Regions from separate parts of the Bacillus sp. FAU20 genome, predicted to be linked through region 1. Evidence: a T-box and tRNA genes for the amino acid it is inferred to sense, from the RefSeq annotation. Region 1 holds a T-box; the other holds one or more tRNA genes.
What was found. A T-box is a leader RNA that pairs with one kind of tRNA and senses whether it is charged. The one in region 1 lies ahead of ileS2 (isoleucine--tRNA ligase), so its partner is inferred to be a tRNA-Ile.
Positions count from the first base shown of each region.

Region 2: it has a tRNA-Ile gene. The T-box ahead of ileS2 (isoleucine--tRNA ligase) is inferred to sense a tRNA for this amino acid. The anticodon was not compared.

Region 1 is NZ_JBVYHY010000003.1:761,813-778,080, forward strand. Features, by position in the region: gene divIB (cell division protein DivIB) at 1-275, shown strand, start outside; gene ftsA (cell division protein FtsA) at 676-1,983, shown strand; gene ftsZ (cell division protein FtsZ) at 2,023-3,177, shown strand; gene spoIIGA (sigma-E processing peptidase SpoIIGA) at 3,438-4,355, shown strand; gene sigE (RNA polymerase sporulation sigma factor SigE) at 4,375-5,094, shown strand; gene sigG (RNA polymerase sporulation sigma factor SigG) at 5,252-6,031, shown strand; gene AC0OM3_RS04490 (YlmC/YmxH family sporulation protein) at 6,195-6,476, shown strand; gene pgeF (peptidoglycan editing factor PgeF) at 6,598-7,416, shown strand; gene AC0OM3_RS04500 (YggS family pyridoxal phosphate-dependent enzyme) at 7,413-8,087, shown strand; gene AC0OM3_RS04505 (cell division protein SepF) at 8,107-8,577, shown strand; gene AC0OM3_RS04510 (YggT family protein) at 8,584-8,847, shown strand; gene AC0OM3_RS04515 (YlmH family RNA-binding protein) at 8,863-9,630, shown strand; gene divIVA (septum site-determining protein DivIVA) at 9,720-10,226, shown strand; T-box leader at 10,278-10,501, shown strand; gene ileS2 (isoleucine--tRNA ligase) at 10,573-13,338, shown strand; gene AC0OM3_RS04530 (TraR/DksA C4-type zinc finger protein) at 13,495-13,824, shown strand; gene lspA (lipoprotein signal peptidase LspA) at 13,949-14,407, shown strand; gene AC0OM3_RS04540 (RluA family pseudouridine synthase) at 14,412-15,320, shown strand; gene pyrR (bifunctional pyrimidine operon transcriptional regulator/uracil phosphoribosyltransferase) at 15,524-16,066, shown strand; gene uraA (uracil permease) at 16,213-16,268, shown strand, end outside.
Region 2 is NZ_JBVYHY010000003.1:367,280-383,547, forward strand. Features, by position in the region: gene AC0OM3_RS02155 (metal ABC transporter ATP-binding protein) at 39-809, shown strand; gene AC0OM3_RS02160 (metal ABC transporter permease) at 809-1,642, shown strand; gene AC0OM3_RS02165 (Fur family transcriptional regulator) at 1,656-2,069, shown strand; gene ispG (flavodoxin-dependent (E)-4-hydroxy-3-methylbut-2-enyl-diphosphate synthase) at 2,149-3,252, opposite strand; gene yqfZ (protein YqfZ) at 3,417-3,782, opposite strand; gene yqgB (protein YqgB) at 3,847-4,605, opposite strand; tRNA gene AC0OM3_RS02185 (tRNA-Ile) at 4,848-4,921, shown strand; gene sodA (superoxide dismutase [Mn]) at 5,143-5,754, shown strand; gene AC0OM3_RS02195 (MFS transporter) at 5,871-7,148, shown strand; gene AC0OM3_RS02200 (peptidoglycan D,D-transpeptidase FtsI family protein) at 7,257-9,383, shown strand; gene AC0OM3_RS02205 (PstS family phosphate ABC transporter substrate-binding protein) at 9,716-10,633, shown strand; gene pstC (phosphate ABC transporter permease subunit PstC) at 10,661-11,611, shown strand; gene pstA (phosphate ABC transporter permease PstA) at 11,613-12,479, shown strand; gene pstB (phosphate ABC transporter ATP-binding protein) at 12,508-13,323, shown strand; gene phoU (phosphate signaling complex protein PhoU) at 13,615-14,271, shown strand; gene AC0OM3_RS02230 (sugar phosphate nucleotidyltransferase) at 14,612-16,268, shown strand, end outside.

The sequences.
Region 1 (16,268 bases):
TGAAGGAGTTAATCACTGAACTAGAAAAATTAACACCAGCTATTTTAAAATCTATTTCGGAAATTCGCTATTCACCAACGAATGCGAATGAAGATCATCTTACTTTATATATGAATGAGGGTTATGAAGTGAGCACTACGATTCGAAATTTCGCAAAACGTATGGAAACCTATCCGCTTATTTTAAAAACAATTGAGCCAGGTAAGAAGGTATTAATTGACTTAGAAGTAGGTGCATATACGAAAGAATTAGGTGTGGAAGAAAAAAAAGAATAGAATGGTAGTTTTCGTTGGTTATAGCAGAAAAAAACAGAACGAATGTTCTGTTATATGTATATGAATTTAGAAGAATGGTTCATTTGATGAAAAATATGTAAAAATTCTTAGATTCATACTAGTATTGGTACAAGTTTCACTTTTCTATGAGTACATCTTAGTGTAGACTTATACTTGGCGGTAAACTTTACACTCGAAATAGAATTATTTCAAGATAAGCAGTTATTCATAGTTTACTGCGATATTCTTAATTGAATGCTAAATAAAAATAAGAAAAATATAGGGTTAAAAAAGGGAAACGTATAAAGACGTTGAATATTTTTCTTATAAATAGTAAAGTTGCGATTGTTGTTCCATATATTGAGTTGTATGGTATAAATAAAGAAGGAGGTGCCAAAGAATGAACAGCAATGAAATATATGTTAGTCTTGACATCGGTACATCCAATGTTAAAGTCATCATTGGTGAAATGGTTAATGACAGCTTAAACATTATTGGTGTTGGAAATGTAAAATCAAATGGTTTAAAGAAGGGATCGATAGTTGATATAGATGAGACTGTTCGATCAATTAAAAAAGCAATTGAACAAGCTGAGCGCATGGTGGGAATCCACATTGAGCAAGTTGTAGTAGGTGTCAATGCAAACCAGGTACAGCTACTTCCTTGTCACGGAGTAGTCGCTGTTTCAAATGAAGATCGTGAAATCGGGAATGAAGATGTCTTACGCGTTCTAGATGCAGCACAAGTTGTGTCAATTGCTCCAGAACGTGAGTTTATTGATGTGGTACCTCGACAGTTCATCGTAGACGGTCTTGACGAGATTAACGATCCACGCGGGATGATCGGTGTAAGATTAGAAATGGAAGGTACACTTATTACAGGCTCGAGAACTTTACTACATAACCTACTTCGTTGTGTAGAAAAAGCAGGTCTTGAAATTGTTGATATTTGTCTTCAACCTTTAGCGGCTGCAACAGTTGCTATATCTTCAGATGAAAAAAATAGAGGAGTAGCCCTTGTTGATATGGGGGGAGGATCTACAACTTTATCTATTTTTAAAGATGGAGAGTTACAAGCGACGAGCGTATTACCATTAGGTGGAGACCATATAACGAAAGATATTGCGATTGGGTTGAAAACTTCAACAGAAAATGCAGATCAAATTAAGTTGAAATATGGACATGCTTTTTATGATACAGCATCTGAAGAAGAGATGTTTACGGTTCCTATTATGGGAAGCGACCAAACAGAACAATATTCTCAGTTGGAATTATCGGATATAATAGAGGCTCGTGTAGAGGAAATTTTAATGTTTGTTCAAGATGAAGTGCGTAAGTTAGGAGTAAAGCAAGTGGCTTCTGGTTATGTACTAACTGGCGGAATTGCTTCTATGCCAGGTGTTCTTGATCTTGCATATGATATTTTACATGAAAATGTTCGTGTAGCAACTCCTGATTATATTGGTGTGCGTGAGCCCCAATATACAAGTGGAGTTGGATTAATTAAACATTCTTATCAAAAAGCTAAATTACGTGGGAAAAATGTGCAGGAAAAGCAAGAGCATTTTGAACCAGTACCAGCACCAGCACCAACGCCGGTACAACAGCAACCCGCGAAACAAAAAACTCGTAATCAAAACAATAATAATCAAAATGATGACCGCATGATGTCAAAAGTAAAACGTGTATTCCGTTATTTATGGGATTAAAATTGGACACGAAAAATGAGGTTCTAGGGGGATTTCGACATGTTAGAGTTTGATACTACTCAAGATCAATTAGCGAATATAAAAGTTATCGGTGTCGGCGGTGGCGGAAACAATGCTGTAAACCGTATGATTGAACACGGTGTACAAGGTGTAGACTTTATCGCTGTGAACACTGATGCACAAGCATTAAATCTATCAAAAGCTGAAACAAAAATGCAAATTGGTGGAAAATTAACGCGTGGACTTGGTGCAGGTGCAAACCCTGAAGTAGGGAAAAAAGCTGCAGAAGAAAGTAAAGAACAGATCCAAGAAGCACTTCGTGGTGCGGATATGGTCTTCGTAACTGCTGGTATGGGCGGTGGAACTGGAACTGGTGCAGCTCCAGTTGTTGCTCAAGTTGCAAAAGAATTAGGTGCTTTAACAGTTGGTGTTGTAACACGTCCATTTACTTTTGAAGGACGTAAGCGTGCGACGCAAGCAGCATCTGGTATTGCAGCATTTAAAGAAAATGTAGATACTCTTATTGTAATTCCAAATGATCGCTTATTAGAGATTGTTGATAAAAATACGCCAATGTTAGAAGCATTCCGTGAAGCTGATAACGTATTACGTCAAGGTGTTCAAGGTATTTCGGATTTAATTGCAACGCCAGGTTTAATTAACTTAGACTTTGCAGACGTAAAGACAATTATGTCTAATAGAGGTTCTGCTTTAATGGGTATTGGTTCTGGTAACGGGGAAAATCGTGCTGCAGAAGCTGCGAAAAAAGCGATTTCAAGTCCATTACTAGAAACATCTATTGATGGAGCTCAAGGTGTTATCATGAACATTACGGGTGGCGCTAACTTAAGCTTATATGAAGTACAAGAAGCGGCAGATATCGTAGCTTCAGCTTCAGATCCAGAAGTAAATATGATCTTCGGTTCTGTTATTAACGAAGGATTAAAAGATGATATCGTTGTAACTGTAATTGCAACTGGTTTTGATGATAGCATTGCAACTCAACCACCAAAACCAATTATCCGTCCGAATGCGAACCACACGCAACAACAGCAACAACCAGTAGCTCAACCTTCAAAACAGCGTGAAGTAAAACGCGAAATGAAGCGTGAAGAGCCAGTTGTACATGAGCGTCATTCAGATTCAGATGATATCGATATTCCAGCATTTTTACGTAACCGTCGTAGACGATAAAAAAAGGAGCTTTCATGCTCCTTTTTTGTTTTTTAAATGGAAAAGACCTGCTAAGCAGGTCTTTTTTTATTTCGTATATTTCAATATATTTTGTTGGTGAAAATAAGAGTATATCATTCTATGAATTTGTACTTTTATTTTTTACCGACAGATTATGTCTAGAAATCACAAAATAACAAAAAAACACCTCCGCAAATTGACACACTTTCCTATTGGATATGCATTATACTAGTCTCAACTTGAAAAAAGAGGTGAATTGTTTGGTTGTTTACGCCGACGTTGTTTGGTTGTTAAACGCCTGCATTGATTTTCTTTTGCTTTTATTAACAGCTACCGTGTTAAAAAAGAAAATCAAAAGATGGAGGCTTGTGCTAGGGGCATTTATAGGTTCAACTATTGTTATTTTTGCCTTTACTCCTTTTGCTTCTATGATGACACATCCAATTATGAAACTACTGTACTCGTTACTTATTGTGTATACAGCATTTGGGTTTACAACATTTAGAGATTATGCACAAACTGTTTTTACTTTTTACTTTGTAACCTTTATGGTTGGCGGAGGATTAATTGGAACTCATTTCTTTTTGCAAACGAATGAAATGGTAAATGGATTGGTTCAATCTCAGTCAATTTCTTACGGTGATCCAATTAGTTGGTTATTTGTTATTTTTGGTTTTCCAGTAATTTATTATTTTTCTAAAAAGCGTATTGAAAGCGTAGAGGTCACGAAAATACACTATGATCAAATTGTGAAAGTAAAAATTCAATTAGCCGAAGAAGAACTAGAACTGGCAGGCCTTATTGACAGTGGGAACCAACTTTACGACCCATTAACCAAAACACCCGTTATGATTATGCATGTTTCATCATTAGAACATTGCTTACCATCTTGGTTAACAGAGCAAATTTATTCCAAAACAGAAATTCCTCAAATACCAGAAAATGATTCTGGTTGGGCGACCAAATTACGCTTAATTCCTTTCCGTGCAGTAGGAGTAGAGAGTCAATTTTTGTGGGCAATTAAGCCTGACAGTGTGCAAGTTGACCATGAAGGTAGTTCTATTGTTGTAAACAAAGTATTAATTGGATTAAATACACAACAGCTGTCTACTAATGGGGAGTATCAATGTATTGTGCATCCAAAAATGTTGATTTCACAAAAAATGGTGATCGCTTAATAATGAGAGGCGGGATAATATGATGAAATTAAAATTTTATTTAGTATACCTTTGGTATAAAGTATTGCTGAAATTAGGAATTAAGACCGATGAAATTTATTATATTGGTGGAAGCGAAGCGTTGCCACCACCGTTAACAAAAGAAGAAGAGGAAGTTCTTTTGAATAAATTGCCAAAAGGAGATCAGGCAGCAAGGTCATTACTCATTGAACGTAACTTAAGGCTCGTTGTATATATAGCAAGAAAGTTTGAAAATACAGGGATAAATATTGAAGATTTGATTAGTATAGGAACAATCGGCCTTATTAAAGCTGTAAATACATTTAATCCGGAAAAGAAAATAAAATTAGCAACATATGCATCTCGTTGTATAGAAAATGAAATTTTAATGCATTTACGTCGAAATAACAAAAATCGTTCGGAAGTTTCTTTTGATGAACCGCTAAACATTGATTGGGATGGGAATGAACTGTTATTGTCTGACGTGTTAGGTACAGATGATGATATTATTACAAAAGATTTAGAAGCTACTGTAGATCGTCACCTTTTAATGAAAGCATTACACCAATTAAATGATCGTGAAAAACAAATTATGGAACTTCGGTTTGGGCTTGCTGGAGGAGAGGAAAAGACGCAAAAAGATGTGGCTGATATGCTTGGGATTTCACAGTCATACATTTCGCGTTTAGAAAAAAGAATTATAAAAAGATTACGAAAAGAATTTAATAAAATGGTGTAAAGAATAAGACCAGCCGTTATGTAGGCTGGTCTTATTCTATTTAGTTGTATTAGGAAAGATAATTTAAATAACAAATCGTGAAAAAACCACATGCATAAAATCCCCTTCAAAGGAAATACTTTACACTGTACAGCAACTCCCGATAGGAGGGAACACTTTGACGAGAAACAAAGTAGAAATTTGCGGTGTTGATACAGCTAAACTTCCAGTATTAAAAAATGAAGAGATGCGTAAATTATTTCGTGAAATGCAAAGTGGAGAGATAAGCGCAAGAGAAAAATTAGTGAATGGAAACTTACGTCTTGTACTGAGCGTCATCCAAAGATTTAATAACAGAGGAGAATATGTTGACGATTTATTTCAAGTTGGTTGCATCGGACTTATGAAATCAATTGATAATTTTGATTTAGGCCAAAATGTAAAATTTTCAACGTATGCTGTGCCGATGATTATTGGGGAAATACGCAGATATTTGCGTGATAATAATCCGATTCGCGTATCGCGCTCATTGCGAGATATTGCGTATAAAGCTTTGCAAGTAAGAGAAAAGTTGATTGCAGAAAATTCAAAAGAACCAACAGCAATGGATATTGCAAAAGTGCTAGAAGTAACTCATGAAGAGATAGTATTTGCTTTAGATGCGATTCAAGACCCAGTTTCATTATTTGAACCAATTTATAATGATGGAGGAGATCCTATCTTTGTTATGGATCAGTTAAGTGATGAAAAACAAAAGGACGAGCAGTGGGTTGAAGAATTAGCATTGAAAGAAGGAATGAAGCGTTTAAATGATAGAGAGAAAATGATTATTAGAAAACGTTTCTTCCAAGGAAAGACACAGATGGAAGTTGCAGAAGAAATTGGGATTTCGCAAGCGCAAGTATCACGTTTAGAGAAGTCAGCCATTAAACAAATGAATAAAACGATTCAAGGATAAGGTCTCACCAATTATGGTGAGACCTTTTTATATGTAATATAGTTTGTGCTCATAGTAGGGGATTAGTGTTCATATAATGAAACTAGTATGGTGTTTCGTATAGGTGGCTTCCTGTAAATATGAGAAACAGTTTCCAATTCGTCATATAAGGGAGAGGATAAAAATGGTGATACGAATTTCAGAGTTACAGATGAAGGATGTTATAAATATTTCAGATGGAAAAAGGATTGGGAATATTGGAGATATTGAAATTGATATGAACACAGGGAAAGTTTGTTCTGTTATTATTTCCAAACAGACACGTATGCTAGGTATTTTTGGAAAAGATGTTGAGATTGTAATTCCTTGGAAGGAAATTGTGAAGATTGGAGAGGATGTCATACTTGTAAGAGTAAATCCTGTTAATACTGTAACAGAATCAATACAAACACCGACAATTTCATAAAGAATATTACAAATTCCTCTTTTTTTTTCTGTTAGGATTATGAAAAAATAAAAGTATGGTAAAATAGACAGGAAGTACCATGCTTTTTTCTGTTATTTTAATTAAAAGGAGCCGCTTTATTATGAGAGAACCATTTAAATATGTGGACGGTATACTGTATTTACAAGCGTGGAAAGAACTTGGAAACATTACTGCTGGATTTACGACAAAAGATGGTGGGATAAGTACGGGCTCCTTTCATACGATGAATTTAGGATTACATGTGAATGATATCGTGGAGAACGTTCATGAAAACAGACGCATTTTAGCAAATAAGTTACAAAAACCATTAGAAAACTGGATTTGCTCTGAACAAGTTCATGCTCATCATGTTGAAAAAGTAGGGCAACAGGAAAAGGGAAGTGGCGTCTATTCATATGAGGACGGCATTTCAAAAACAGATGGCATTTATACGAGTAATGAAGATGTTCTGTTAACGTCTTGTTACGCGGATTGTGTTCCGCTCTATTTTTATGCACCATCACATGGTATGATAGGACTTGCGCATGCTGGATGGAAAGGCACTGTACAAGAGATTGCAAAGGAAATGATTCAAAAGTGGGATGCAGAAGGTATTTCAAGTGATGAAATTCATGTTGCAATTGGGCCGTCGATCGGATCTTGTTGTTATGTTGTGGATGATCGTGTATTAACAGCAGCACAGGAAGTAGTTAGCGGTGCTGTTCCTCATCAAAAAATTTCTGACGGGCAGTACGCAATTAATTTAAAAGAAATTAATCGTATATTATGTGTACAAGCAGGCATAAAAGAAGAGCATATTGTAATGTCATCTCTTTGTACAAGCTGTGAAGAGCAACTATTTTTCTCTCATCGTCGTGATCAAGGTAAGACAGGAAGAATGTTGAGTTTCATAGGTTTTAAGGAGGAAGGAAGCAAGTGACAGTACAAGAAAATTTAGTAATTGTAAACGAAGCTATTAAAGAATCTTGCGCTCGAGCTCGACGTTCGTTGCAAGATATTAAACTTGTTGCAGTTACAAAAACTGTAGGGATTGAAAAAACAAACGAAGTAATTGAAGCTGGAATTATCGATTTAGGTGAAAATAGAAATGAAGGTTTCTTACAGAAATACGAGCATTTCGGTTCAAAAGTTAATTGGCACTTTATTGGCTCATTACAAACGAGAAAAGTAAAAGAAATTATTAATGAAATTGATTATTTACATTCGTTAGATCGTCTTTCCCTGGCGAAAGAAATTCAGAAACGTGCTGATAAGAAAGTAAAATGCTTTATTCAAGTGAAAACCTCATCTGAAGAATCGAAGCAAGGATTGGCAATAGAAGAGGTTGTTTCTTTTATTCAAAGTTTGCAAGAATTCGATAAAATTGAAGTGGTTGGACTAATGACGATGGCTCCATTTACAGAAGAAGAGGAAGAAATCAGATGCTGTTTTAAGGAATTACGTATGCTGCAAACAGAGGTGCAGGAGCTAGAGTTATTACATGCGCCATGTAAAGAATTATCAATGGGAATGTCCAACGATTACACGATTGCAATTGAAGAAGGGGCTACATATATTCGTTTGGGAACGATTTTAGTAGGAAAAGCGTAAAAGGAAGGAGAATCTTATTATGAGTTGGTCAAAAGTAAAATACTTCTTTTTTGATACACCGGAAGAAAAAGAAGCAGCTCAATATGGTTATGAAAAGGAGCAAACAGACATGAAAAAGCAGCAAGATCCACCAGAACAACAAGACGTTACGTTTCCGAAAGCACAACCGAAGCAAAATGTTGTTAGTATTGAAACAGCAAAACAATCTTCAAAAGTTGTTTTATTAGAACCACGCACATATTCGGAAGCGCAAGGGATTGCGGACCACTTAAAAGGTAGACGAGCTGTTGTAATTAATTTGCAGAGAATGTCTACTGATCAAGCGGTGCGTATCGTTGACTTTTTAAGTGGTACTGTATACGCTATAGGCGGGGACATTCAAAAAATAGGACCGAAAACATTTATGTGTACACCTGAAAATGTAGATATTGTTGGTGCAATTTCAGAGTTATTCGGTGAAGAAGAAGAAACAAATATAAAGAGGTGGTAATACGCCATGACAACAGTTTTTATAGTGTTAAGTTATGCTATCGAGATTTACTCGTGGGCACTTATTATTTACATTCTCCTATCATGGTTTCCTGGTGCAAAGGAATCATCTTTTGGAGAGTTCCTGGCACGTATTTGTGAACCGTATTTAGAACCATTCCGCCGCTTTATTCCGCCGCTTGGAATGATTGATATTTCTCCAATCGTTGCAATCTTTGCGTTGAAACTTGCTAAAACTGGTTTGTTCAGTTTATTAAGCTATTTCTTATAGTAAGAAGGTAAATACATGAGCATCTACGAACATTTTAGGCCTGATGAGGAGGTCTTTGTGGATAAAGTGCTAGAGTGGAAGCGAGCGGCGGAGTACCATCAAGTGAAGTTAACGGATTTTCTTGATCCTAGGCAACAACAAATTGTTTCTATGGTAATAGGACAAGGTGATGTTGCTGTGCAATTTGGTGGTGCAACGCCTAATGCAGAGCGTAAAAGAGCACTTATTCATCCAGACTATCTAGAATTAAATGAAGAAGAATTTCAAGTAGAAGTATTAGAAATTGACTATCCTTCCAAGTTTTATACGCTAGAACATAGGCAAATATTAGGTACATTTATGTCTCTTGGTTTAACAAGAGAAAAATGTGGTGATATTTTGCTGCGAGAAAATCGTGCCCAAATTGTAGTTGCGAAAGAAATTGTATCGTATATTGAGATGAACTTACAATCAATAGGGAAAGTAAAAGTCTCTTTAGCGTCAGTGCAAGGAGAAAAAATTCTACAGATACATGAAACGTGGGGAGAGAAATCTGGAACGGTTTCTTCACTTCGTTTAGATGTTATGTTAGCTGAAATGTTACATTTATCTAGACAGAAAGTACAACCTTTCATAAAAAATGGTTTAGTAAAAGTCAATTGGAAAACAGTGGAGCAAACTTCGTATGAATGTTATCCAGGAGATGTTTTTTCTGTTAGAGGATATGGCCGAAGTAAATTATTTTCTGTAGAAGGTAGAACAAAACGCGACAAATGGAGAATTTTGTATGGTATACTAAAATGATTGGTTTTTTAGAAGGAAATCCTCCTATTTTGTCGAAGAAAAGATATAATTGAAAGAGGAAATTTAGATAACTACTTGGAGGTGGCGTTGTGCCGTTAACACCATTAGATATTCATAACAAAGAATTTGGTCGCGGATTCCGTGGCTATGATGAAGATCAAGTAAATGAGTTTCTTGATCAAATTATCAAAGATTATGAATTGGTCATTCGTGAGAAAAAAGCTTTAGAAGAAAAAGTTGCGCAGTTAGAAGGGAAGTTAGATCATTTCTCTAATATTGAAGATACGTTAAACAAATCTATCGTTGTTGCACAAGAAGCAGCGGAAGAAGTAAAACGTAATGCGCAAAAAGAAGCGAAATTAATTGTGCGTGAAGCTGAAAAGAATGCTGATCGTATTATTAACGAAGCATTAGTAAAATCAAGAAAAGTTGCTTTTGATATTGAAGAGCTAAAGAAACAAGCGAAAGTATTCCGAACTCGTTTCCGTATGTTATTAGAAACACAGCTTGAGATGTTAAACAACGATGATTGGGATAAACTAATTGAATTAGAAGACGAAGTAGATGAACTGTTGAAAAAAGAAGAAACAGTGTAAGCTTGACGTTTTTCTCATTATTACATATAATTTTAAACAACATATTTATTAAGAAAAACGAAGATAGGGATAAGTACCTTTTCAAACCTTATATAGCGAACTGAGGATGGTGTAAGCTCAGGATAAGGAGATAGTGGGAATATCACCCTGGAGTTCCGCGCTGAACAAATAGAGTAAGCGTAGGCGTGTATTCGCGTTAAGAATATAAAGAGGATTCTATACATATGTATATGATCTACTAGGGTGGTACCGCGGGAGACTTTCTCGTCCCTTTTTGGGATGAGAAGGTCTCTTTTTTATTCCGTTTTTTAAGTATTTCTTTTATACATGTAAGGAGGAATTGAGCATGGAGTACAAAAATACATTACTGATGCCAAAAACTGAGTTCCCAATGCGTGGGAATTTACCAAAACGTGAGCCTGCAATGCAAGAAAAATGGGCTGAAATGAATATTTACGAAAAAGTACAAGAACATACAAAAGGTCGTCCTTTATTTGTATTGCATGATGGACCTCCATATGCGAATGGTGACATTCATATGGGACATGCATTAAATAAAGTATTAAAAGACTTTATTGTTCGTTATAAATCAATGACTGGTTTTAGTGCACCATATGTTCCAGGATGGGATACGCACGGTTTACCAATTGAACAAGCTTTAACAAATAAAGGTGTAAAACGTAAAGAAATGACAGTTGCTGAGTTCCGTAAGTTATGTGCAGAGTATGCATATGAACAAGTAGAACGTCAACGTGAACAATTTAAGCGTCTAGGTGTACGTGCAGATTGGGATAATCCATATATTACTTTAGAGCCAGCTTATGAAGCACAACAAATTAAAGTGTTTGGTGACATGGCGAAAAAAGGTTATATCTATAAAGGTCAAAAACCAGTTTACTGGTCTCCAACGAGTGAATCTGCTTTAGCGGAAGCTGAAATTGAATATCAAGATAAAAAATCAGCATCTATTTACGTAGCATTCCCTGTAAAAGATGGAAAGAACGTATTAGAAGGTGATGAAAAGTACATCATTTGGACAACAACACCTTGGACATTACCTGCAAACTTAGGTATTTCTGTTCACCCAGAGCTTGAATATAGCATTGTAAAAGTAAATGATGAGAAATATATCATTGCTTCTGAGCTGTTTGAGACAGTTGCAAAAACGTTAGAGTGGGAAAATGCTGAAGTTGTGAAAACAGTAAAAGGTAGCGAACTTGAGTACACAGTTGCAAAACACCCATTCTACGATCGTGATTCATTAGTTATGCTAGGAGATCACGTAACAACAGATGCAGGTACAGGTTGTGTTCATACAGCACCAGGACACGGGGAAGATGACTTCGTTGTTGGTAAAAAGTATGGATTAGAAGTACTTTGCCCAGTCGATGATAAAGGTGTGTTAACAAATGAAGCACCTGGATTTGAAGGCTTATTCTATGATAAAGCTAACAAACCAATTACAGAAAAATTAGAAGAAGTAGGCGCGTTACTGAAACTAACATTCATTACACATTCATACCCACATGATTGGAGAACGAAAAAACCAATTATTTTCCGTGCGACAGCACAGTGGTTTGCGTCTATTGAAGCATTCCGTAAAGAATTAATAGAAGCTGTAGCGGAAACAAAATGGGTACCAGCATGGGGAGAAACTCGTCTTCATAATATGGTTCGTGACCGTGGTGACTGGTGTATTTCTCGTCAGCGTGCATGGGGTGTGCCAATTCCGGTATTCTATGCTGAGAATGGTGATCCAATTATTACGGATGAAACAATTAACCATGTAGCAGATTTATTCCGTGAACACGGTTCTAACGTATGGTTCGAGCGTGAAGCGAAAGATCTATTACCAGAAGGGTTTACACATCCGGGTAGCCCAAATGGCGAATTCCGTAAAGAAACAGACATCATGGATGTATGGTTCGATTCAGGTTCTTCTCACCAAGCGGTATTAGAAGAGCGCGAAGATTTACAGCGTCCAGCTGATTTATATTTAGAAGGATCTGACCAGTATCGTGGTTGGTTTAACTCTTCATTATCAACAGCAGTTGCTGTAACAGGTAAAGCACCATATAAAGGCGTATTAAGCCACGGTTTCGTACTAGACGGTGAAGGACGTAAAATGAGTAAGTCGATTGGAAACATCGTCGTACCGAAGAAAATTATGGATCAATTAGGTGGAGACATTTTACGCTTATGGGTATCTTCTGTTGACTATCAATCTGACGTACGTATTTCAGATGATATTTTAAAACAAGTAGCAGAAGTGTATCGTAAAATCCGTAACACATTCCGTTTCTTATTAGGAAACTTAGACGACTTTAATCCAAGTGAAAATGCAGTAGCTGTAGCTGAACTTCGTGAAGTAGATCGTTACATGTTAGTGAAATTAAATGACTTAATTACAAAAGTTAAAGAAGCATATGAGACATACGACTTCGCTGCTGTGTATCATGCAATTCATAACTTCTGTACAATTGATTTAAGTTCATTCTATTTAGACTTTGCAAAAGACATTTTATACATTGAAGGTGCAAACCACGAAGATCGTCGTGCAATTCAAACTGTATTATATGATGTTCTTGTTGCGTTAACGAAACTTGTAACACCAATCTTACCGCATACAGCTGATGAAGTATGGCCATATATTCCAGGCGTAACAGAAGAAAGTGTACAATTAACTGATATGCCAGAAGCTGTACAATTAGATGACGCGGAAGCGTTAAAAACAAAATGGGATGCATTTATGACATTACGTGATGACGTGTTAAAAGCACTAGAAGTAGCTCGTAATGAAAAAGTAATCGGTAAGTCATTAAATGCAAGCATTACACTATATCCAACTGCAGAAATGAAAGTTATGTTGGAGTCTATTAGCGAAGACTTAAAGCAATTATTCATCGTTTCTGAGTATAAACTTGGTGGTATGATGGATGAAGCGCCAGCAGATGCACCGAAGTATGAACATACAGCGGTTGTTGTTGCCCAAGCAACTGGTGAAACATGTGAACGTTGTTGGGTAGTTTCAGAAACAATTGGTAAAGATACTGAACATGAAACATTATGTGAGCGTTGTGCAACAGTTGTTAAAGAAAACTATGTAAAATAATAAAAAAGCTGACTGCTATTGATGCAGTCAGTTTTTTTGTTGATGGTATATCAAAATCACTTTCAGACTCTTTCCTGTGAAGGAAAAATGTGTGTGAGGTAAGCAAATAAATTTCGGACACACTAACTGTACATTACAGCTAGGAGGAATGTACACGTGAATGAAATTTACATGGAAATAAAAGAAGAATTGCAATTGATGAGAAAAGAGTTGCAAGAGAGACTAGCTAAAGAAGTAATGCACAAATATGATGTCGAGTTCAGCCAAGAACTTGGATATGAAATTAAGGAAGAGATAAAGAAAAAATTGCTATTACATGATATAAAAGAGGATTTAAAGGATGTAGAACGCGCATTATTTAAGATGGAAATAGACATGTATGGTATTTGTGAAGAGACGGGGAGATTAATTTCGACAAAGCAAATGAAGACAATGCCGACTGCCCGTACGATTCATGAATTCTTCTATGAAAAGGTAAATGTATGAATACGCACAACGATATTATATTACCTTTTTTTAATTTATTTTATTCTTCTATAAAGGTTCATTGTGAAAAGGTAGCAGCTATGCTAAAATTTTGAGGTACACTGTCTTTGTGGGGGAAATGAAAATGATATATTATGTAATAGCGTTATTCGTCATTGCTATCGATCAAATATCGAAGTGGTTAATTGTAAAGAACATGGAATTGGGTACGAGTATTCCGATTATCGACAATGTATTATACATAACATCACATCGAAATAGAGGTGCTGCTTGGGGTATTTTAGAAAATAAAATGTGGTTCTTCTACATTATTACAGTTGTTTTTGTAGTATTTATTGTATTTTATATGAAAAAGTATGCGAAAACAGACAAGCTTCTAGGTATTTCGTTAGGCCTAATTTTGGGCGGGGCAATTGGTAACTTTATTGATCGTGTATTTAGACAAGAAGTAGTGGATTTCATTCACGTGTATATTTTCTCGTACAACTATCCAGTATTCAATATAGCTGATTCAGCATTATGTATTGGTGTTGTATTAATTATTATTCAAACATTATTAGAAGGCAAGAAAGCGAAGGAGTAATTGAATGAGTGAAGTAGTACAAGTAACAGTTGCAGCAGAGCAAAAAAACGAGCGAATTGATAAATTCGTTGCAGGGATAAATAACGAATGGTCACGTACGCAAGTGCAGCAATGGATTAAAGATGACGTTGTGACAGTAAACGGGAAAGCTGTAAAAGGAAATTATAAAGTAAAAGAAGAAGATGAAATTACAGTAACAATTCCTGAACCAGAAGAGTTAGATATTCAACCAGAAGATTTAAATTTAGAAATTTATTATGAAGATGCAGATGTGCTTGTTGTAAATAAGCCACGTGGTATGGTTGTACATCCAGCACCAGGGCATACAAGTGGTACACTTGTAAACGGCCTCATGCACCATTGTACAGACTTATCAGGCATTAACGGTATAATGCGTCCAGGTATCGTGCATCGTATTGATAAAGATACATCTGGACTATTAATGGTTGCTAAAAATGATATGGCACATGAATCGCTTGTAAATCAGCTTGTAGCAAAAACAGTAACGAGACGTTATAAAGCGATTGTACACGGTGTGATTCCGCATGATAAGGGAACGATTGATGCTCCGATTGCTCGTGATAAGAAAGAGCGTCAAAGTATGACAGTTGATGAAAATGGTAAGAACGCTGTTACGCACTTCCAAGTGTTAGAACGCTTTAAAGACTTTACACTTGTAGAATGTCGCTTAGAAACGGGACGTACGCACCAAATTCGTGTTCATATGAAATATATTGGCTATCCACTTGCAGGAGATCCGAAGTATGGTCCGAAGAAAACGTTAGATATGAATGGACAAGCACTTCATGCGGGTATTTTAGGCTTTGATCATCCTCGTACTGGTGAATATATTCAGTTTGAGGCACCAATTCCAGAAGTGTTTGAAGACGCATTAAATATTTTACGAAAATAGTATTGACAAATCATAAGAAAACTGAGATACTGACAACAGTTAAATAATGATCCTTTAACACAGCCCCGTGAGGTTGAGAAGGTAACGGTTTGAAATACTTAGGGTATGTTGTACCCTTTTTTCAAAAGTCCTCTCGCACACGCTGAGAGGACTTTTTTTATACCATTACTCTCACGCAAGAAAAAAGCTTGGAGGTGTAGAGCATGCAAGAGAAAGCTGTCGTTTTAGATGACCAAATGATTCGCCGCGCTTTAACACGAATTAGTCATGAAATCGTGGAACGAAATAAAGGTGTCGATAATTGTGTTCTTGTCGGAATTAAAACTCGTGGAATTTTTATTGCACAACGTTTGGCAGAACGAATTGGTCAAATTGAAGGAAAAGAAATGGAAGTTGGAGAGTTAGACATTACGTTATATCGTGATGATTTAACACTACAATCGAAAAATAAAGAACCACTTGTAAAGGGTTCTGATATCCCTGTAGATATTACGAAGAAAAAAGTTATCCTTGTGGATGACGTATTATATACAGGAAGAACAGTTCGAGCAGCAATGGATGCTCTTATGGATTTAGGTAGACCATCTCAAATCCAATTGGCGGTTCTTGTTGATAGAGGTCATCGCGAATTACCAATTCGCGCTGATTATGTAGGGAAGAACATTCCAACATCAAGTGAAGAGCGTATCGAAGTTGATTTGCAAGAGACAGATCAACAAGATCGAGTAAGCATATACGATAAGTAAAGCCCTTTTAAATGTAGTCCTGTGAGGCTGCCAAAGGGTCTTGGCTTTCATATGTCAAATTTGGCATACGAAAGTGTAGGACTCTTTGTGCACAGGCACAAAGAGTTTTTTTATTGCAAAGATTTAAACTGAAGGAGGATGTAACAATGGAACAAAAGCCAGTGTTAGACGTTAATGAAGTACCGAAACCGGGAAAATGGTT
Region 2 (16,268 bases), 390 kb from region 1:
AAATCGGAATCATTCTGAATTAAAATAGGTGAGATGCTATGAATAATATATTAGAAATTGAAGGTTTAACATTCCGATACGAAGATCGGAATGTGTTAGAAAATATTAATTTGCAAGTTCCGAAGGGAGCTTTTTTAGGTTTAGTGGGACCGAATGGTTCAGGTAAATCAACTTTACTTAAGTGTTTATTAGGTGTTTTAAAGCCAAAAGAAGGAAGCATTCGCGTGTTTGGCGTTGATAGTAAGAAGTTTAAGGAATGGAACAAAGTTGGTTATGTATCCCAAAAGGCAAATAGTTTCAATTCTGGTTTTCCAGCAACTGTTTCTGAAGTTGTGTCAATGGGACTTGTTTCGAAAAAAGGGCTTTTTCGCTTTTTCACAAAAGAGGATAAGAAAAAGGTAGAAAAAGCAATTGCTGATGTAGGGATGAGTGAGTTTCAAGGTCGTAACATTGGAGAGCTTTCTGGTGGACAGCAACAGCGTGTATTTATTGCTCGTGCGCTCGTTAGTGATCCTGAATTGCTTATTTTGGACGAGCCTACTGTTGGAATCGATGTGAAAAATGTGGAAAGTTTTTACGAAATATTAGAGGATTTAAACAAAAGGCTCGGGATCACATTAATTCTTGTTACTCATGATATGGGAGCTGTTACTGAAAAAGTAACACATGTTGCATGCCTAAACCAACATCTACATTTCCATGGAAATGTAGAGAAGTTCCGAGAGTTAGAAGATGCAGAAATGTCCGTTTTATATGGACATCATGTTCATCGTTTAGAACACGAACATGAGCATCACGGGAGGATATAATGATACAAGATTTTTTACAATATGACTTTTTACGTAATTCTTTATACGCAGGTATTTTAATTGGACTTGTTGCACCACTAATTGGTGTGTTTGTTGTTATTCGTCGTTTATCTCTTATTGCGGATGCATTAAGTCACGTGACGTTATCGGGTATTGCAGCAAGTTTATTACTTGAAAAAACCATTTTTACAGGTGGATTTTTAAACCCCTTATATATGGGGATGATTTTCTCGATTGGTGGAGCGCTACTAATCGAAAAGTTACGAACTGTATATAAGCACTATCAAGAATTAGCAATTCCGATTATCCTTTCGGCAGGGATGGGGGTTGGAGTTATTTTCATTTCACTTGCAAATGGATTTAACACAGACTTATTTAGTTATTTATTTGGTAGTGTCAGTGCTGTAACAAGTACAGATTTAATTATTATTGGGATTGTAGCAATTGTTGTTGTTGCGACAATTATTTTATTATATAAAGAGCTGTTTCTATTATCATTTGATGAGGAATACGCAGTATCAACTGGTTTAAGAGCGAAATGGATTCACTTTATTTTCATTATATTAGTTGCTCTTGTCATTGCAGTATCAATGCGTGTAGTAGGGGTTCTTCTCGTATCATCATTAATGACGTTACCAGTTGCAGCAAGTATTCGTATTGCTAAAGGATTTAAACAAACAATTTTCTTTTCCATTTTATTTGGTGAAATTGCAGTAATTGGTGGAATGTTTGCTTCGTATCAACTTGATCTAGCGCCAGGTGGTACAATTGTTATGATAGCAGTTCTTATTTTAATCGGTGCGATTTTATGGAAGAAGAAAAAAACTGCATAAAGTAGGGATAGGTATGAATCTAACAGAAGCTTTACGCCTAATGAAAGAAAAAGGATACAAACATACTGGAAAAAGAGAAGAGATGCTCAGATTATTTGCAGCACATAATCGTTATTTAACTGCGAAAGATGTTTTAGAGCATATGAAAGATGATTATCCAGGGCTTAGTTTTGATACGATTTATCGTAACTTAACAGTTTTTGCTGAGATTGGTGTTTTAGAACAAACGGAATTAAATGGTGAAAAACATTTTCGTTTTACTTGTTCTATTATGGAACATCATCATCATTTTATTTGTTTGGATTGTGGAGGAACGAAAGAGATTACTTCCTGCCCAATGGATTTTATGAATAAAGATTTTACCGGTTATGAAGTAACGGGTCATAAGTTTGAAATATATGGTCGTTGTCCAAAATGTGCAAAGTAAAAGCTCGTCGGTTATATAACTGACGAGCTTTTTTACGTAGAAAAGAAGGTTGCTCACAAATATTGTGGCAACCTTCTTTTTATTGTTCTTGCGTCTCTTTTTCTTTTTCTCGTTCAGCAGCCATTTCAGCAGCAATTACGTCGATTTCTTTTTTCAGTTCTTCTACCATTGTTTCTTCTGGTACTTTACGAACGACTTGCCCTTTACGGAACAATAATCCCTCTCCACGTGCACCGGCAATACCGATATCAGCTTCACGAGCTTCACCAGGGCCATTTACAGCGCAACCAAGTACCGCGACTTTAATTGGTACTTGAAGTGTAGAGATGTATTCTTCCACTTCGTTAGCGATGCTAATTAAATCGATTTCAATACGACCACAAGTTGGACAAGAGATAAGTGTTGCTGCGTTAGATGCAAGACCGAATGATTTTAATAGTTCACGAGCAACTTTTACTTCTTCAACTGGATCAGCACTTAATGAAATACGTAATGTATTTCCGATGCCTTTATTTAAGATTGCTCCAAGACCAGCAGCACTTTTTACAGTTCCGGCAAACAATGTTCCAGATTCTGTAATACCTAAATGTAATGGATAATCAAAAGCGCGAGCAGCTTTCTCATATGCTTCGATTGCTAAGTTAACATCAGAGGCTTTCATAGATACGATAATATCGTGGAAATCTAAGTCCTCTAAAATTTTAATATGATGTAGCGCGCTCTCGACCATACCATCTGCAGTTGGGTACCCGTACTTTTCTAAAATGTGACGCTCTAATGAACCAGCGTTTACACCAATACGGATTGGAATACCGCGCTCTTTTGCTGCATTTACAACAGCTTCTACTTTATGGCGACGACCGATGTTACCTGGATTGATACGTACTTTATCGATGCCACCTTCAATTGCTTTTAAAGCAAGGCGATAATCAAAATGAATATCAGCAACAAGTGGAATGTTGATTTGTTTTTTTATATCAGCAATAGCATCTGCTGCGCGTTCATCTGGAACGGCAACGCGCACGACTTGACAGCCGGCTTCTTCTAAACGCTTGATTTCAGCAACTGTTGCTTCAACATCATGTGTTTTTGTTGTTGTCATACTTTGTATAATTAATTCATTATTACCGCCGATTGTTAAATTACCGACTTTAACTGGACGTGTTTTTGTACGATGAGTCATTTCATTCACGAATAGATCGCTCTCCTTATAAAAGAAGTTTCTTATTTAGTCCCTCATATCAATGATAGTATACGTGATATAGGGCTATAGAAACCGAAGTACTCAGTTTCACTTTTACTATTGTATCAGCGCCTTTATGTAATTGACAAGGATTAAGTGATAGCTTATTGATATAAGGGGAATTTATAAGACTTTCCAATTTGTATTTTTGTAGCAGATGTACTTTTGTTTAATTGTTTAAAGTCGTCAATGACTTTTTCTATGGAAGGAATTTTTTTCTTATTAATTTGTTCTGTAATAGAAAGAACTGTCTCACCAGTTTTTACTTCAATTGTTTTATAAGATACATCCGTTTCTTTTTCTGTTTTGTTCTCTTTATTTTGTTGGCTGTCTGTGTTTTCTTTTTTAATCGTTTGAGCAGTAGTTGTTTTTTTATATGCACTTAACATCGGTAAAGTACCGATTTTTATATCGTAATAAAATATATAACCGAGAACAAGCACGAATAGGAATATACCTAATCTCTTCATATTCTTCACTCCTTTGCTAGGAATATATGCTTGTCCAAAAAAAAAATGCCTATTTAGGCATTTTTTATTTTTCTTTCGGTTTGGGTACCTCTTTAATCGTTAAGTATAGAACGATTAAAACAACAGCGATATAAATGAACGTTGCCCCAGGTACGACGATTTTGAATAAATCCATAATCATGAAGAAAATGGTTGGGATTGTGTAGCTATATGCAGTTAGTGTCCAAACTTGTTTATAGGATAGTTTACGTTGACCGCTCATAGCAGAACCGATGAACGCAAGTAAAGTCACGCCTACAAAAGTGATGAATAATTGGAATAGGTACACTAAAAATCCAATAACAAATAATAAAATTGGGTAAATATTATCGAATAAAGAAATAAATTCTTGTAGATCTTTTTTCTCAAGAGATGCACCTAACAAATCGTTATAAGAATACGTTTGTGTTTGACCATTTCCCATAGAGACTACTTTATCTTTTAAAACAAATAAACCTGTTTTATTTTGATATTTTTCTAGGTCTGTTGAATTTGGATCAAATACGAAAAGTGCATTTCCTTCTTCTTTTTCAATAGGTTGATCAATATCGGCTTTTAGTTCGCCATTTTCAATTTTAAAATCAGGTAAATCTTTATCGATGACTTGATTTACCATGCCTACACCATCCTGGATAAAACTACCGTACAAAAAAGTTCTTGGAATAGTAGTAATTAAGCAAAGTAGCATAATATACAAAATGGTTTTACCGATTTTTTGAAAACGGAATAGCGCCATATCTTTAGGCGAGTATATGCTTTTTACGAATTGGGTAAATATGGACATAGATTCACTTCCTTTATGTATGTATAAAATCATTGTAACGTAGGAATCTAGAGAATCTCAAGATATATTATATTTACATATAGTGGAGATAACTAAATTTCTTTTTATTAACTTTCTTCTTTTAAATAAGAAAAATACAATTGACACTTTTCTTTTCTATATGGTAAATTTATCTTACCTTTCTTAAAGGGCATATCCGATAGGAATTCCTTTATTTGATATGTTGTTACATACATAATTGTGGACCCTTAGCTCAGCTGGTTAGAGCAGACGGCTCATAACCGTCCGGTCGTAGGTTCGAGTCCTACAGGGTCCATATCCATTTCACATGTTTATTATGTTAGCAGGAAGCTTCCTTGTAGAAGGAAGCTTTTTTTACGGAATATATGAGCATTTTAATTGAAAAGAAGTGGGAATTTTGCTACTTTAATGATAGCAAGACAATGTGATTTATTTGTTTGCACCCTATGGCAATTAGGGTAGAATGAAGTTGTATGTCACTTAAGTGGCAATACATAAACTGGGAGGAATATAACAATGGCAAAACACGAATTACCAAATTTACCTTATGCGTATGATGCTTTAGAGCCTCACTTTGACAAAGAAACAATGAACATCCATCATACAAAACATCACAACACGTACATTACAAACTTAAACGCTGCTTTAGAAGGTCATGCAGAATTAGCTGACAAAAGCGTAGAAGAATTAGTTGCGAACTTAAACGAAGTACCAGAAGCAATCCGTACAGCAGTACGTAACAATGGTGGCGGACATGCTAACCATACATTCTTCTGGACAATCCTATCTCCAAACGGCGGAGGACAACCTGTAGGTGAACTTGCAACTGCAATTGAAGCAAAATTCGGTAGCTTCGATGCATTCAAAGAAGAATTCGCAAAAGCTGGCGCAACTCGCTTCGGTTCTGGTTGGGCTTGGTTAGTAGTAAACAATGGTGAGTTAGAAGTAACAAGCACTCCAAACCAAGATTCTCCTTTAACTGAAGGTAAAACGCCAGTTATCGGTTTAGATGTTTGGGAGCATGCTTACTACTTAAACTACCAAAACCGTCGTCCAGACTACATCGGTGCATTCTGGAACGTTGTAGATTGGAACGCTGCTGAAAAACGTTACCAAGAAGCAAAATAATTGTAATAAATATAGAAAAAGCTAGGGGAGAGCCCCTAGCTTTTTTCTATGCTTTCCTTTTACATAATTGGGCTTGTCTTTGGAAGACTAGAACATGAAGTAAAGGAGAGTTGTGTATGAAATGGAAACATATAATTGGTGACGTTGAAGTGAATCGGGATTTAGTGTTATTGCTCCTTATAGGAGGTTTATACACGCTCGCAATTTCTTTATCGAATACGTTTGTAAATATTTATTTATGGAAACAAACACAAAATTATGTGAATCTTGGCTTGTATAATTTAGCCAGCGTGGTATTACAGCCTCTCACATTTCTTGTAGGGGGGAAATTAGCGAAACGTATCGATCGCTCGATTTTATTACGGATAGGGGTAGGAACGCTCGCAATTTTTTTTATCGTTGTCTTAGTAGCAGGAAAAAGTGCTTCTCAGTATATTTTATTAATGGGGGCTCTTTTAGGAGTAGGATACGGTTTTTACTGGTTGGCTTTTAACTTATTGACATTTGAAATTACAGAACCAGAAACAAGAGATTTCTTTAATGGGTTTCTTGGACTTCTTACATCCTTCTCTGGGATGATCGGACCAATAGCAGCAGGATACACAATTTCACGTATGGAGAAATGGAGTGGTTATACTGTTATATTCTTTCTTTCATTAGTTCTATTTGCAATTGCTGTCGTCTTAAGCTTCTTTTTATCTAAAAGAGAATGTGAAGGGCGTTATGAAATCGTGCAAGTATTGAAAGAACGACGGATTGATAAAAATTGGGGAAAGATTACACGAGCTCATTTTTTCCAAGGATTGAGAGAAGGAACGTTTATTTTTGTCATTTCAGTATATGTTTATTTAGCAACTAATAGTGAGTTCGCATTAGGAAAATACAGTTTAGTTAACTCTGCTGTATCCTTTGTATGTTATTACTTAGTTGCTCGTATGTTAAAGAAAGAGTGGCGAAAAAAAGCAATTTTACTTGGGGGCATTATTTTATATGCTGTCGTCTTTTTAGTCATTTTCAATGTTACATACACGAAATTACTTATTTATGCGGCATGTATTGCGGTTGCATATCCTATTTTACTTGTTCCGTACGGATCAATGACATATGACGTAATTGGTAGAGCGAAAAATGCGAGAGAATGGCGTGTGGAATATGTCGTTGTTCGGGAGCTGTGGTTAAACGCCGGAAGAATCTGTTCCATTTTAAGCTTTTTATGTGCTGTACTATTCTTTCCACCTGAAAAAAGTTTACCTTACTTATTATGTATTTTAGGTGCTGGACATTTTCTTATTTATTTTGCAGTTAAAAATGTCAAATATGATGAGGGAAATGCGAGTAAAACAAGTGTTGTAACGCAAGGGAACGCGCAAAACCAAACTGAACCAGAAGGTTAACTTCTCGTTTGTTTTATGCTAGAATAGAAAAAGATGTAAGACAGCAGTGAGGACACCTGTAGAAGGTGTCCCTTTCACATTACATAGCTGTTGGTAGAGGGGGTTTGTATGAGCAAGAAGCAGAAGCAAAATAAGAAAAAGACCCACGTTCCTTTTCGGTTAAACGTGCTGTTTTTCTGCGTGTTTTTAATGTTCTCCGCGGTTATTGTAAGGCTCGGATATGTACAAATTGTTCGCGGTGAAGAATATAAGAATGAAGTGGAGAAGAAAGAAAACTCAACGATAAGTAATCCTGTACCGCGTGGGAAAATATTTGACCGTTATGGGCGACCTGTAGTAGATAATGCAGCCGTTCGTACTATTACATTTACAAAAATGAAAGGATCAACTGCAGAAGATCGCTTAGAAACAGCGAAAAAGCTAGCAGATTTGATTGAAGTACCGACAGATAAATTAACAGATCGCGATAAAAAAGATTATTGGCTTGCTATGCATAAAGAGGAAGCTAAAGAAAAAATTACGAATAAAGATCGTCAAGAGTTTAAAGATAAAAAAATTGATGATAAAGAATTAGACGAGCGTCAGAGAAGTCGTGTAACAGAAGAAGAGATTAATCAATTATCCGCAAAAGATCTAGAAATACTAGCGATTAAAAGTAAGATGGACGGCGGATATGCAATGACACCTCAAGTTATTAAAAAGGATGCTACAGAAAAGGAATATTCGATTATTAGTGAAAACCTAGCAGCATTACCAGGTGTAGATACGAATGTTGATTGGGAGCGAAAATATACGTACGATGATTTATTCCGAAGTGTACTTGGTGGGGTGTCGACATCTGATGAAGGCTTACCGAGAGAAAGACTAGATTACTATCTTGTTCGTGATTATAATCGAAATGACCGAGTAGGAAAAAGTTATCTTGAACAACAGTATGAAGATAGTCTGCACGGTACGAAAGCAGAAGTTAGAAATGTTACAGATAAAAACGGTAATATTTTAGAAACGATTAATGTATCAAAAGGACAAAGTGGTAATGACCTGAACTTAACAATTGATATGGAATTACAAAAGCGCGTGGAAGATATTCTTGCGAAGAATTTAATGAGGTTTAAAGGAAGCGAACCTCTTTTAGATCGCGCATTCGTTGTAATGATGAACCCAAAAAATGGTGAAGTTTTATCTATGGCGGGGAAACAATTAGTTAACGAAGATGGCCAAACGAAAGTAAATGACTTTGCATTAGGTACCATGACAAGTTCTTATCCGATGGGATCAACTGTAAAAGGTGCAACAGTACTTACTGGATATCAAACTGGTGCGATTCAACCAGGGGCAGTACAATTGGATGAACCAATTAAATTAAAAGGTACACCTACGAAGTCGTCTTGGAAAACGATGGGATATATTAATGACCTTACAGCTTTAAAAATGTCTTCTAACGTTTATATGTTTAAAACAGCGATGAATATCGCCGGTGTTCAGTATGTGAGAGGTGGTACGTTAGATATACCTCAAAAAGCATTTGATACGATGCGTTATTATTTCGGACAGTTTGGACTTGGTGTAAAAACAGGAATTGATTTACCGAATGAATCTGCTGGTCAGATGGGTAGAAGTAGTCAACCAGGTTTCTTACTAGATTTATCAATTGGACAGTATGATACGTATACACCGCTTCAATTAGCGCAATATATTTCGACGATTGCCAATGGCGGATATCGTATGCAACCACAAGTTGTAAAAGAAATTCGTCAACCGGCAGTGAAACCAGATGAAGTTGGGAAAGTTGTTCAATCTATGGAACCGAAAGTATTAAATCGTGTTGATATGCCGGAATCGCAAATTAAACGCGTTCAAGAAGGATTTAGACAAGTGTATAATGATTCGGGTGGTACAGCTACAAAATACTTTACAGGTGCAAAATATAAAGCGGCAGGGAAGACAGGTACCGCGCAAACTGTGTATGGCGGAGATAAAGAGATTGGTAGAAAGGCAAACGGTGAACGTGTGGAAACATATAACTTAACATTAGTAGGTTATGCGCCACTTGAAGATCCAGAAGTAGCATTCTCTGTTGTCGTTCCGTGGGTACATGATGATAAGACTGGTATTAATGGATATATTGGTCGTGAAATTATGGATGCTTACTTTGATTTGAAAAACAAAGAAGTAAATGGTCAAGCTTCAAAAGATGATAAAGACAATAAAAATAAAGATCAAGATGATGAATAAAAAAGTTGTAAAAAAGCACACTATCTGAAAAGATAGTGTGCTTTTTTTTATGGTTTATGCATATCGTGTAATAAATGTGGACAAGTATACAACATTGGAAAAAGCGCGGCCGTATAAATGATACTTGTATATGGTGGGATAGGGGATAAATATTTTATAGGGAAATCATCAGAGGAAATGAATAGCTACTAATGAATTAAAATTGTATCGTATGTTGATTTTTGTGGAACTTTACAAAACTTTTACAAACAATTAAAACCGAATTAATAGTTTAGCAGTATTCTTATATCTGTAATCCTGTTATTTCCGGTTACTTCTAGGAGGAAGAACACGTGAAATGGATGCGTACACCTATTAAAATTTTCGTATTATCAATATGGTTCCTCTGTTTTGAAATGTCTACTGCATTTGCTTTAAATGATACGGGAGAAGTGAGAGTTGATGGATCCTCAACGGTTTTTCCTATTATAGAAGCAGTAGCGGAGGAATATACAAAGGTGCATCCAGACGTGAAAATTTCCATCAGTATTTCTGGAACTGGGGGAGGATTTAATCGTTTCAGTAAAGGAGAAGTAGATATAAATAATGCTTCGAGAGTAATGAAACAAGTCGAGAAAAATGAAATGAAGAAAAACTCTATTCAGTTCACACCTTTTGAGGTTGCTAACGACGGTCTTACGATTGTTGTGAATCGCCACAATACATGGGTAGACGATATGTCAGTAGACGAGTTACGACTACTTTGGAGTGAAGATGGAAGAGAGAAGCGATGGTCACAAATTCATTCAACATGGCCACGTGAACAAGTGAAGTTTTATGCACCAGGCGTAGACTCTGGTACGTATGATTATTTTCAAAATGTCATCTTACAAAATCATCGCATTGTAAAAAAAGTCTCTTTGTCTGAAGATGATCAAGTTATTATGCAAGGGGTAATGAATGATAAACATGCCATTGCTTTTGTAGGATATGCTTATTATATGGCTAATCGAGATAAGGTGAAAGCAATAAAAGTAAATGGTGTATTTCCGACGAAAGAGACCATTCAATCAGGTAAGTATAAGCCGTTATCTAGGCCGCTACTTGCTTATGTGAATAATGCATCTATCCGAAATAAAATGAATGTAGCAAACTATGTTGAGTTTATGATTCAGCATGTCGGTAACCTCGCTGAAGAGGTCGGGTATGTAAAATTACGAAAAGAAAAATACAATGAACAGCTGCGTATGTTAACAGAAATAAAAAGGTAATGTCGGGGTGGAAAGGGGTTTTCATCTTTGGCTCATAATGACAAAAGTCAAATTACATTTTCTGTACAACATTTGATTGAAAGAAATACAAAACAAAGAAAAAAAACGCAGCGAATCAATCGAATAGTACCTTTATTACTAAAAATAATTGCTAGCGTTTCTATTGTGACGACACTTGGAATTGTTTTTACGCTCTCTAATGAAACAATCATGTTTTTTCAAAAAATATCATTATACTCCTTTTTGACGGAGAAAGAATGGTTACCATTTTTTGAAGATCCTAAATTCGGCATATTACCACTTATATGTGGAACGTTCCTTGTAACAGCAATTGCTATGTTTGTAGCAATTCCTATCGGTTTAGCGTGTGCCGTATTTTTAAGCGAATATGCTTCAAATAGTGCACGGAAAATATTAAAGCCGATGTTAGAGCTATTAGCAGGTATCCCGACAATTGTATATGGTTTTTTTGCATTAACAATTGTTACGCCACTTTTACAAAGGGTTATACCAGACTTACAGTTTTTTAATGCGATTAGTCCAGGAATCGTTATCGGATTTATGATGATGCCTACAGTTGCATCTCTATCTGAAGACGCGATGAGAGCTGTGGCGAAAGGGACGAAAGAAGCTTCATTAGCACTCGGAGCGACGCGGTTTGAAATGGTAAAACAAGTGGTGTTTCCGTCCGCTTTTACAGGGATTATGGCAGCAATTATATTAGCGGCTTCTCGTGCAATTGGTGAAACGATGATTGTTGTAATTGCAGCAGGATCCACACCAAATGTATCGCTTGATCCGACACATTCTATTCAAACGTTAACAGCCTATATTGTACAAGTAAGTTTAGGTGATGCTCCGCATGGAACGATTACGTATTACAGCATGTATGCTGTAGGTGCAACGTTATTTTTGTTTACTTTTATTATGAACATCATTTCGCAGTCAATTATGCGCCGTTTTAGGAGGATGACATAATATGCGAATGTTGAATCATAAAAAAATACAAAAAAACATGGCATCACGCTTTTTAAAAGATCGAATTTACAAATTGTTATTTTATATAGCAATTTTATTTTCAATTGTAATTTTGTTTTTGTTACTGTTTCAAATTGTTGAAAAAGGTATAAGTTATCTTTCAATAGATTTCTTTACAAATTTCGCTTCACGTAATCCGAAAGAAGCTGGTATTGCTGCAGCTTTGTCAGGGACAATATTATTTATGAGTATTGTTATACCTGTTTCTTTTATATTTGGAGTTGGAACAGCACTTTATTTAGAGCAATATGCGAAGGAATCTCTATTTAAAAAAATAATAGAGATTAATAATCAAACGTTAGCAGGAGTACCATCCGTTGTATTTGGATTGCTTGGTTTAACTATTTTTGTATATGCTCTTCATTTAGGAGAGAGTATAGTTGCAGCAGCACTGACGATGAGTTTACTCGTTTTACCAACAGTTGTTGTGGCGAGTCAAGAAGCAATTCGATCAGTACCAAGTGTATTATTAGAGGGTTCTTACGGATTAGGTGCTACGAAGTGGCAAACGATGTATCAAATTGTATTGCCATATGCTTTCCCAGGGATTATAACGGGCTGTACGTTAGCGATATCAAGAGCAATTGGAGAAGCTGCACCACTATTAGTTATTGGGGCACTTGCGTTTGCAAATTATGTTCCATTTAGTATGTTTGATAGATTTACAGTTCTACCAATTCAAATTTTTAATTGGATGAGTAGGCCAAAAGAAGAATTTCAGTATGTAGCAGCAGCTGGGATGATTGTTTTGTTAGGTTTGTTGCTATTTATTAATATATTTGTTTTATGGTTACGAAATCGAAAATAAGTTGGAAGTGGATGAAAGGGGAATTCAAATGGTAGCAACAGTAGTAAATGTACAGGTGAAAAACGAAGAGAAAATCGAGACTGCGCCAAAGAAGGTAGTATTTGATACGAAAAACTTAAATTTATGGTATGGGGAAGACCATGCTTTAAAAGATATTAATTTAAGTATTCATGAGAATGAAGTTACAGCCATTATCGGTCCAAGTGGCTGTGGTAAATCAACTTACTTAAAAACATTAAATCGCATGGTAGAGCTAGTACCGATCGTTCGAACTACAGGTGTAATTGAGTATAGAGAACGCAATATATTTGATAAATCATATCCAGTTGAAGAATTAAGAACGCATGTAGGAATGGTGTTCCAAAAGCCAAATCCATTTCCAAAATCTATTTATGAGAATGTAGCATACGGTCCAAAAATCCATGGTATTCGTGACAAAAAGGCATTAGATGAAATTGTTGAAAAAAGTTTACGTGGAGCAGCGATTTGGGATGAGTTAAAAGATCGTTTGCACGATAATGCATATGGTTTATCTGGTGGACAGCAACAGCGTCTATGCATCGCACGCTGCTTAGCTATTGAGCCAGACGTTATTTTAATGGATGAGCCAACATCGGCATTAGACCCAATTTCAACATTAAAAGTAGAAGAATTAATTCAAGAGCTAAAGAAAGATTTTAGTATTGTTATCGTAACGCATAATATGCAACAAGCAGCGCGTATTTCAGACAAAACAGCTTTCTTCTTAAGCGGGGAAGTTGTGGAGTATACAGATACAAATAAATTATTTACGACTCCTTCAGATAAGCGTACAGAAGATTATATTACAGGTCGCTTTGGTTGATATCGTTTCAAAGCTAAGAGCAAATGCCCTCTTAACAGAGGGCATTTCTTATTTTATCTTACTGTTAATAGAGAAGTAATACTTCTCCTTATCTTAAGGTTTATTACAAGCGCAAGAGGCTATGTAGGAGATTTGCCCCGCTATTTGCAGGCAGTAAGCCCCCCACCTTAAAATTTAGCGAAAGCAAAGAAGTTAGGGAGGGGATCTTGCTGCCTATAAAAGCCCGATTGATGAGGGTTGATTAAAGTTTCACTTTTATATAATGGCACATAATATTGAGGGGGAAGAAAAATGGTAAGAGAACAGTTTCAAGGTGATTTAAAAGCGTTACAGCAAAAGGTGATCGAGCTTGGAGAATTAGCAAATGCGGCTTTATTGATTGCTATGGAAGGTCTGCATACAAGGGATGTAGAGAAAGCGTTAGAGGTCATTGATGGTGATTACCGCATGGATAATTTAGAAGAGGAAATAAACGATCTTGCGCTTATGCTCATTACGAAGCAGCAACCTGTAGCAAGTGACTTAAGAAGGATTTTTATTTCAATTAAAACAGCGACAGATTTAGAGCGTATTGCAGATCATGCTGTTAATATTGCAAAGGCTACAATTCGTCTTGGGGAAAAAGAAGTGGCTGTTAGTTTGCACAACCTGGATGAAATGTTTGCGGTTGCAAATGAGATGTTGCATTTAGCGTTAGAAGCATATGAACAAGAAAATTTAACTTTTGCGAAACAAATTGCTGAAATGGATGATTCCGTTGATGAAATATATGGAAAAGCAATTCGTGAGTTTATATCTTCAGTTCCGGAACAACCAGAAGCAATTACGCAAATTACACAATTATCATTTGTCGCGAGATATATTGAGCGTGTAGCAGATCATATTACAAATATTGCTGAAAATGTCTTTTATTTAGTAAAAGGAAAGCATTATTTATTGAATGAGTAGGAATTAAAGTAGGTGATGAGAAATCACCTGCTTTTTTTAGTCAAAACATGACAAAAAAAGCTCGTTGTTTCCTTTAGTTTATGATGATAAGATGTATCATAATATAATGGAAAAATTAGTATATATGTTTGTCGTTAATAAGTATTATTTAACAATTAATAGTAAGCGCTTTCTTGTTGTTTGAAACGTACGTTTTTATAGGTGAGAAATTTAATTATATGGTCTTCTAAATGAGGATTTGTTTAACTAATCAAGTTTATGCTGCTAGTTCATGTGGGATAGGGAATATACATATGGTATATGGAGTTATTGAACATTATATAAGTGGAGGCTGAAGTATATGAAGGGGGTTATTTTAGCTGGAGGAAAAGGAAGACGCCTTAGGCCATTAACATGTAATACTCCAAAGCCGATGTTACCATTATTAGAAAAACCAGTTTTAGAATATAATATTGAGTTATTACGCCAGCATGGTATTCGTGAAATTGCAATTACTGTTCAATATATGAGTACGACCATTAAGCAATATTTTGGTGACGGTAGTAAATGGGGAGTTAACTTGTATTATTTTGAAGACTCTCCTCCGCTTGGCACAGCAGGGAGTATTAAACAAGCAGAACAATTTTTAGATGAAACATTTGTTGTGATAAGCGGGGATGCATTAACTGACTTTCAATTATCAGAAGGAATTGGGTTTCATGAACAAAAGAAAAGAATGGTAACAATGTTTGTGAAAGAAGTAGAAAATCCACTCTCATTTGGATTGGTTGTAATGAATAAAGACCAGGAGGTTACACGATATATAGAAAAGCCGGGCTGGAATGAGGTAGTATCTAATGTTGTGAATACAGGCATATATATTATGGAACCAGAAATCTTTTCTTACATACCGCCTAGGCAATTTTTTGATTTCAGTCATGATGTGTTTCCGCTATTGGCAAACAAAAATGTGTTATTCGCATATTTGTCAGAAGGTTATTGGTTAGATATCGGCACATTTAATCAATATCGACAAGCACAATTTGATTTGTTAACGAAAAAGTTACAAGTACCTATTCCTTATACGGAAGTATTACCGATGGTATGGATGGGAGAAGGGGTGACGATTGGTAAAGGGACGAAAATTCATGGCCCCTCTTTTATTGGAGAAGGAGCAAAGATTGGTACAGGAGCTGTAATTGAGCCATATTCTATTATTGGGAAAAATAGTATCGTTTCAAATTATTCTCATCTTCAAAAGAGTATTGTTTTTGCAAATGCCCACATTGGGAAGTATTGTGAACTATTAGAAACGACAATAGGAGAGCGTACAATAGTTGAAGATGATGTTACACTGTTTCAAAAAAGCGTTGTAGCGGATCACTGTCATATCGGGAGAAGTACGGTAATTAAGCAAAAAGGAAAACTATGGCCTTATAAGGCGATTGATAGTCATTCGATAGTAGGAGCGGCTGGTATTCAAGAGAGTGAAATGAGTGCAGGGTGGTTACAAAAAAGCCGCATTGTAGGAAGAGGGAATGTTGAAATTACTCCCCAGTTTATCGTGAAGATTGCGATGGCCTATGGTTCTCTTTTTACAAAAGGAGAAAGTATATTAATTGGAAGTCAAGAAAATATAGAAACAACCTCTTATAAAAATTTATTTTTACATGCTATTCATGGTATAGGGATTCATACGATGGAATGTAAAGAAATGAACGAGTCACTTTTTCAATATAGTGTTCATCATTTGCAATGTGCAGGTGGTGTTTTCATTCAAGTGGAGAATGGGAATGAGATTGTTATAAAGTTATACGGTCAAGCTGGCATGCCGTTAACGTATAAGCAGCAAAAAGAGATAGAACAAGTATATATGTCCGAATTGTTTTATTACGTGCATGAGAAAGAAATGGGGCGTAATAAGCTGGTTCATGTTTCTATGAATGAGTATATAGAAGTTATATTGGAGCATATTGATATCGAGAAAATACAGATGCAGAAGTTTCATCTTCTTATTA